3 regions of the Bradyrhizobium sp. SZCCHNGR1005 genome follow, and region 1 is predicted to be linked to each of the others. Evidence: predicted binding sites of a transcription regulator. Region 1 holds the regulator's gene; each other region holds the start of a gene.
The links. Region 1 encodes LexA, which represses DNA repair genes until DNA is damaged. Its sites were predicted from a motif close to TGTTCNNNNTGTGTTCNG; they were not measured.
Positions count from the first base shown of each region.

Region 2: a site for LexA is predicted at 944-961, ahead of QXZ85_RS08900 (YifB family Mg chelatase-like AAA ATPase). Genes of this name have one in related genera too.
Region 3: a site for LexA is predicted at 1,034-1,051, ahead of QXZ85_RS18915 (single-stranded DNA-binding protein). Genes of this name have one in related genera too.

Region 1 is NZ_JAUEZC010000009.1:190,499-192,765, reverse strand. Features, by position in the region: gene QXZ85_RS29405 (hypothetical protein) at 1-234, opposite strand, end outside; gene QXZ85_RS29410 (ComEC/Rec2 family competence protein) at 1-1, shown strand, start outside; gene QXZ85_RS29400 (hypothetical protein) at 320-760, opposite strand; gene lexA (transcriptional repressor LexA) at 1,021-1,719, opposite strand; gene glp (gephyrin-like molybdotransferase Glp) at 1,999-2,267, opposite strand, start outside.
Region 2 is NZ_JAUEZC010000002.1:611,315-613,581, reverse strand. Features, by position in the region: gene QXZ85_RS08905 (putative bifunctional diguanylate cyclase/phosphodiesterase) at 1-782, opposite strand, end outside; gene QXZ85_RS08900 (YifB family Mg chelatase-like AAA ATPase) at 1,010-2,267, shown strand, end outside.
Region 3 is NZ_JAUEZC010000004.1:248,227-250,493, reverse strand. Features, by position in the region: gene gyrA (DNA gyrase subunit A) at 1-196, opposite strand, end outside; gene QXZ85_RS18915 (single-stranded DNA-binding protein) at 386-877, opposite strand; gene QXZ85_RS18910 (outer membrane protein) at 1,349-2,128, shown strand.

The sequences.
Region 1 (2,267 bases):
GCAATCCGGCAGTTCGAACGTGCCGAGATGATATTCGGATGCGTCGTCGTCCTCGTCGCCATCCGACGGGCTTCGCGATGGCGGTGGAAGCTCCACCAGGGTGAACAGCGCATCGGGATGTTGCTGCCAGACCGCGATATCGTCGGCCGTCACGGTCAGCCATCCGAACGTGAATATGTAACGACCGGGCTCAGTGATGCGCCCGGCCTTTTGCCAATTGATCTTGTTGACCACGGGCCATTCTCCCCCCCGGCGAACCATAACTTCCGCCGAGGGCCGAATGTTCCCATTTGTCTTCGCATCCGTTGCGCTTCTCAGTTCAGGTGATCGAGATCCGCCGCACCGGCGTCGTTTCGCTGCTGCTCGAAGCCTCGGTGCCCAGCGGCCTGCGCTCGGCCGGCTGCTTGGTCGCGGGCAATTGCAGCACGGTGACGCGTTGTCCCTCGCAGAGCTGGGTCACCAGCACATGCCGACCATCTGCGAACTCGATCGCATCATGGTGGCGATCGGGCACATGCTTCTCGATCGTGTTGAACTTGGCCACGCGGTCGCGGATCGTGCGGGTCCAGATCCAGCGGCTGTCGTAGCGAACGTCGTCGGCAAACGCCAATTCCGTCCCGGGCAGCATACACACGGCGACATTCGGCTCGCTCTCGGAGGCGAAGCCGCGGGTCGAGGTTCCGCGGAACGTCGTCGAGATCAGCGTTTCCCCGACTTTCGCCGGGCGGGACGCAACAGCATGCAGGCTATAGTCACACATCGGATCGCTCCTCGTTCGAGATAGCAACCCACGCTCCCCCCGGACAGGCGCAGGCCTCTATCAGAGTGGACATCAGGAACGATGTTAGCGCGTGCTTGACGGCAATTCTGCGCTGATCTGCACCCCGTACGGCGCTTCGCGATCACAAGCGTTTGAGCGTGTTGCATCGCGATCGAAGTGCAATCATCATCAGCGCCGTCGGAAGAGACCTCCAACGCGTCAGATCAAATTGCGCGCGATCCAGTTCGCGCGCGTGACGATCAGTACTTGCGGTACAGCCCGATCAGCTTGCCCTGGATCTTGACGCGGTTGGGCGGCAGGATGCGGACTTCATAAGCGGTGTTGGCCGGCTCCAGTGCGATCGAGGCGCCGCGCCGGCGGAAACGTTTCAAGGTGGCTTCCTCATCGTCGATCAGCGCGACGACGATGTCGCCGGTGTCGGCGGAGTCGTTGCGCTGGATCAGCGCCATGTCGCCATCGAGGATGCCGGCATCGACCATCGAGTCGCCGCGGACTTCCAGCGCATAATGCTCGCCGGAGCCGAGCATGTCGGCCGGGACGCTGATGGTGTGGCTGCGCGTCTGCAGCGCCTCGATCGGCGTGCCCGCAGCGATGCGGCCCATCACCGGGACGGCGACGGGACGATCGCCCTCGTCGATCGCCGGCGTGCTGGTGCGCACCTTGCCGAGATTACCTTCGATGACAGACGGCGTGAAGCCACGCCGGTTGTTCGCCGCCTGGGACAGTTCGGGCAGCTTGATCACCTCGATGGCGCGCGCGCGATTGGGCAGGCGGCGGATGAAGCCGCGCTCTTCCAGCGCGGTGATCAGACGATGGATGCCCGACTTCGAGCGCAGATCGAGTGCGTCCTTCATCTCATCGAAGGAGGGCGGCACGCCAGCTTCCCTCAGACGTTCGTTGATGAACCGCAGAAGTTCGTACTGTTTGCGCGTCAGCATCTCGACCAGATCCCCAGGTTGATGTGTCGTTCTCGCCCGAGACGTTCTTGTTCAAGACGCTCTCGTTCAAGACGTTCTCGTTTGAAGCGTTCTCGTTCGAAACGTCCTCAGTTCGCGGCGCCCGCAACATCTTCGAAACAAATCATGAACGGACACTATCTGTTCGATATGTGTTCTGCAATCATTAATTTGCAATGAAGGTGGTGCGCAAGATGCCTGCTCGATGCCCGCAAAATAGCTGCGAGATCCCTGGCGGTATATTTGGCAGCTGCACCCTGTTTAGTCTGGCAGCCTCAGAATCTCGCAGACGGAGCCGGCACTTGCCGCGGGCGCAAAAGCCGGGCGGATCACCAGGGCCTGCGATAGCGCGAGGTTGCCGAGCAGCGAGGAATCCTGATGCGTCACCGGCGTTGCGACCAGCGCGCCGTCGGCGCGCACCTCGAGCCGCGCGCGCAGATAGTCCTCGCGGACGTCGTTGGCGGCGAGGTCGCGGCCGAGCAGCGCAGTCTCGCGGGCAGGGTGGATTTGAGCCAAGCCCACGAGCTTCC
Region 2 (2,267 bases), on a different contig from region 1:
TCGATGTCGAACAGCAGGAACGCGACGCCCCGCCCAGCGGAGCACGCCGCGTCGGCGACGTCGCGGAAGTGACTCCGGTTGGCAAGCCCGGTCAGCGCATCGGTGCGCACGAGGCGTTCCAGCGCGCGGTTGGAATGCAGCACCTCGCTGTTGGCTTCCGCAAGCGAGGAGGCAAGGTCCGTGGCTTCGAATGCGGTGACTTGGCTGGCGATGAAGCCGCGCTCTCCGACGCGGGCAGCCCGGAACAGCATCAAGGTCAGGAAGAGGACGTCGAGCGCGATGATGTAGCTGACGCCGCTCCCGGACATCAGCATCCTCGACAGCGTGGCCCCCATGAGCGGCGCGCCAAACGCAATCGCCGGCGGCGAATAGGCGAGACTCTGGATGATTGCGCCGGTCGTCGTCCCGGCCATGATGAAGACAACGCAGTATATCGTCTGCGTGGCGAGGAAAGCCCCGAAGCAGAGCGGCACGACCGACCATAGCAGCCCGCTCAGGAACGCCGCGACGGTCAGGGACCGCAGCACCCGCTGCGGATCGGTTTCCAGCATTCCCGAGGATTTCATCCTCAGAATCCACCAGGCCCGGACCAGTGCAAAGGCGACCGCGGCGGCGAGCCAGGAGGAGATGATCGTCCCTCCATGCTCGAGATAGATCAGCAGCGCGAGCGAGACCGCGATCGCAACGTTCGAGAGCAAAGTCAGGGCGATATTTTGCAGCAGGCTCGTCGCCTGCGCTCTCGCAAGTGCCGCCGGCCTCAGCTCGCTATCCTTGATCTGCATGCTTGGCACTGGCGGCCTTCAATGGTCGAATTGACGGAACGACGTGGTGATTGTGGCCCGGAGGATCCGCTCGCGCGGAACGAGCATCCAGAGTGGGGCCTAAGGCGACGTTAATTCGCTCCGGCGGATGTCCTTGATTGCCGCGCAGCGGCGCCTCCTCGTGTTCATGTATTGTTCTTGCGGCTACTGGCGTCTTCAGTTACCTTCCACCCGTTGGGGAGGGCGGCATGGTCCAGCGCGTCACTACCGTTGCCTTTGAAGGGATCGAAGCCCGCGCAGTGGACGTGCAGGTCCAGGTTGCGCCGGGGTTGCCGGCCTTTGCCATCGTCGGCCTGCCGGACAAGGCGGTCTCGGAAGCGCGCGAGCGGGTGCGCTCGGCGCTGATCGCGTCGGGTCTTGCGCTGCCGGCCCGGCGGATCACCGTGAACCTGGCGCCAGCCGACCTGCCCAAGGAAGGTAGCCATTACGACCTGCCGATCGCGCTCGGCCTGATGGCCGCGATCGGCGCCATCCCGCCGGATGCGCTGAGCGGCTTCACCGTGCTGGGCGAACTCGGCCTCGACGGCTCGATTGCGCCTGTCGCCGGCGTGCTGCCGGCCGCGATCGGTGCCAATGCCCGCGAGGAAGGCCTGATCTGTCCGGCTGCGTGCGGGGCCGAAGCGGCCTGGGCCAGCCCCGATATCCAGATCATTGCGGCAAGCTCGCTGATCCAGATCGCCAACCATTTCAAGGGCACGCAGGTGCTGTCGCGGCCGCAGCCGAAGATCCACGAGGCGCCGTCGAGCGCGCTCGACCTGCGCGACATCAAAGGCCAGGAGAGCGCCAAGCGGGCGCTCGAGATCGCCGCGGCAGGCGGCCATCATCTGCTGATGATCGGTGCGCCCGGCGCCGGCAAGTCGATGCTGGCGGCGCGGTTGCCATCGATCCTGCCGCCGCTGTCACCGGCCGAGCTCCTTGAAGTCTCGATGATCGCCTCGGTGGCCGGCGAGATCGAGGGCGGCGCGCTGACCTCGCGACGGCCGTTCCGCAGCCCGCATCATTCGGCCAGCATGGCGGCACTGACCGGCGGCGGCCTGCGCGCCAAGCCCGGCGAGATTTCTCTCGCCCATCAGGGCGTGCTGTTCCTGGACGAGCTGCCGGAGTTCGATCCGCGCGTGCTCGACTCGCTGCGTCAGCCGCTGGAGAATGGCGAGGTCTCGATCTCGCGCGCCAACCATCGCGTGACCTATCCTGCCCGCTTCATGCTGGTCGCAGCGATGAATCCCTGCCGCTGCGGCAACGCCTTCGAGCCCGGCTATGCCTGCAAGCGCAACCGGATCGAGCGTTGCACCGCGGACTATCAGATGCGCATCTCCGGTCCGCTGATGGACCGCATCGACCTGCGCATCGAAGTGCCCGCGGTGACCGCAGCCGATCTGATCCTGCCGCAAGCCGCCGAGGGCTCGAAGGAGGTCGCTGCGCGCGTCGCAACGGCGCGCGGCATCC
Region 3 (2,267 bases), on a different contig from region 1:
CCTGCTCGTACATCGAGTACAGGATGCGGCGGTGCACCGGCTTCAACCCGTCACGCGCGTCAGGCAGCGCACGCGCCACGATCACGCTCATCGCGTAATCGAGGTAGGAGCGTTTCATCTCGTCGAGGATGGAGACGGGGCGAATGTCGGAAGGTCCGCCCGGCTCGCCGGGCTTCTCATCTTCAGTGTCGGACAATTGGGGATCCGGTCAGTTTTGCACGCGGAAATCGATGCGAATCATATAGCGCATCGCAGCCCCGCAAACCACCCCTCCCCGCACGGAAGGGGCGGCTTTTTCTGTTCGTTTTTCCAGTGACTTAAGGCGCTCGTCGGTCGAGGAAAATGCGGCGCCAGACCCGCGTTTCTCAACGCGCCCCGCCGGCGATCAGAACGGAATGTCGTCGTCCATGTCGCTGTTGCGGCCACCGGCCGGAACCGGCCGGCGCGGCGCTGGTGCGGATGACGGCCCACCGATGCCGAAATCGCCGCCTGGCTCGTCGGCAAAGCTGCCGCCGCCACCGCCGCCCCGGCCATCCAGCATCGTCAGCGTCGAGTTGAACCCCTGCAGCACCACCTCGGTGGAGTACTTCTCGACGCCGCTCTGATCGGTCCATTTGCGGGTCTGCAGCGCGCCCTCGATGTAAACCTTCGCGCCCTTCTTCAGATACTGCTCGGCAACTTTGCAAAGCCCCTCGTTGAAGATGACGACGCGGTGCCACTCGGTCTTTTCCTTGCGCTCACCTGTCGCCTTGTCGCGCCATGTCTCCGAGGTCGCGATGCTGAGATTGGCAATCGGCCGCCCGTCCTGGGTGCGCCGAATCTCGGGATCCTTGCCGAGATTGCCCACCAGAATCACTTTATTCACACTTCCCGCCATCACACTCTCCCGCGGCTCGAATTCCTGGACCGGTGCCCACCGGCCGATCGGCATGCGGCGGCTGGGGTCCTTCCTCAGTCGGCGGACCCTATACGCTTGTCGCGCCGGCGACCCGCCTTCTCCTTGATTATCCACATATAGCAAGCCGTCGCGCCACGTTCCAGCTTTGTTCGAATCCTATTCCCACAACCATGCGTAGAGTTCCCGTTTGAGGCGAAATTTGACCAAATTCCCGCCGGGAACCGGAATGAAGTTCCATGGCATCCCAGATACTTAAGCACTTTCATTAACTTATGATGCCATCAGAACTCCCATTTCGCGACCAGGGTGTGGCTTTTTAGCGACAGCATTTTGAGTTGAATCGCGTATCCTACACAAGCAATGACAAGCCGCCTCGGCGGTCGGACAGATTTGTTAGTTGGCGCTTTCCGGGGGACCCAAATGAAAGCGCGCAATGCGGGAGAACTTCTGATGAGAAAGATTTTACTTGGTGCCGTGAGCTTGATCGCCCTGGGACTGGTCACGCCTGCAAGTGCCGCCGACCTCGCTGCACGTCCATACACCAAAGCCCCACCTCCGGTTGCGCCGGTGCTTTATGACTGGAGCGGCTTCTACATCGGCATCAACGCCGGCGGCGGTTCGAGCCATAAGTGCTGGGATCTGGTTTCCACCGCAGGCTTCGGTACGCTGGCGACACCGTTGGACGAGGGTTGCCACGACGCGACCGGTGCGACGGCCGGCGGCCAGATCGGCTATCGCTGGCAGATGGCGAGCTGGGTGTTCGGCGTCGAAGGCCAGGGCAACTGGGCCAACTTCCGTGGCAGCAACGTCAATCTGCTGGGCGGCACCGCGCTTGTTGCCGCAGGCCTCACCGATCAGTCCAAGATCAACGCATTCGGCCTGATCACCGGCCAGGTCGGCTACGCCTGGAACAATGTTCTGGTCTATGGGAAGGGCGGCGTCGCGGTTGTCGGAGACAGGTTCAGGACCTTCAACGTTGTGGGCACCCTCGTCGACTCCGCTGACAACACCCGCTGGGGTGGAACCATCGGCGTCGGCCTTGAATACGGCTTTGCTCCGAATTGGTCGGTGGGCGTCGAATATGACCACCTCTTCCTTGGCCGGCATACCGTCGACTCGGTCACGCCGGCTGGCGCGTTTTCTGCCAGCGATCGCATCAAACAGGATGCCGATATCGGCCTGGTTCGGCTGAACTATCGCTTCGGCGGCCCGATCATTGCCCGCTACTAAACGCGCAAATCCTCTTCTCGGAAAGGCCGGCTTCGCGCCGGCCTTTTTGTTGGTTGCCGGTTTGGTTCGACGCCCCCTTGGCTGGGAACTGCGCGATGCGTGGAATATTGCTGGGGTCGCGTCGCCCCGCCGATGACTG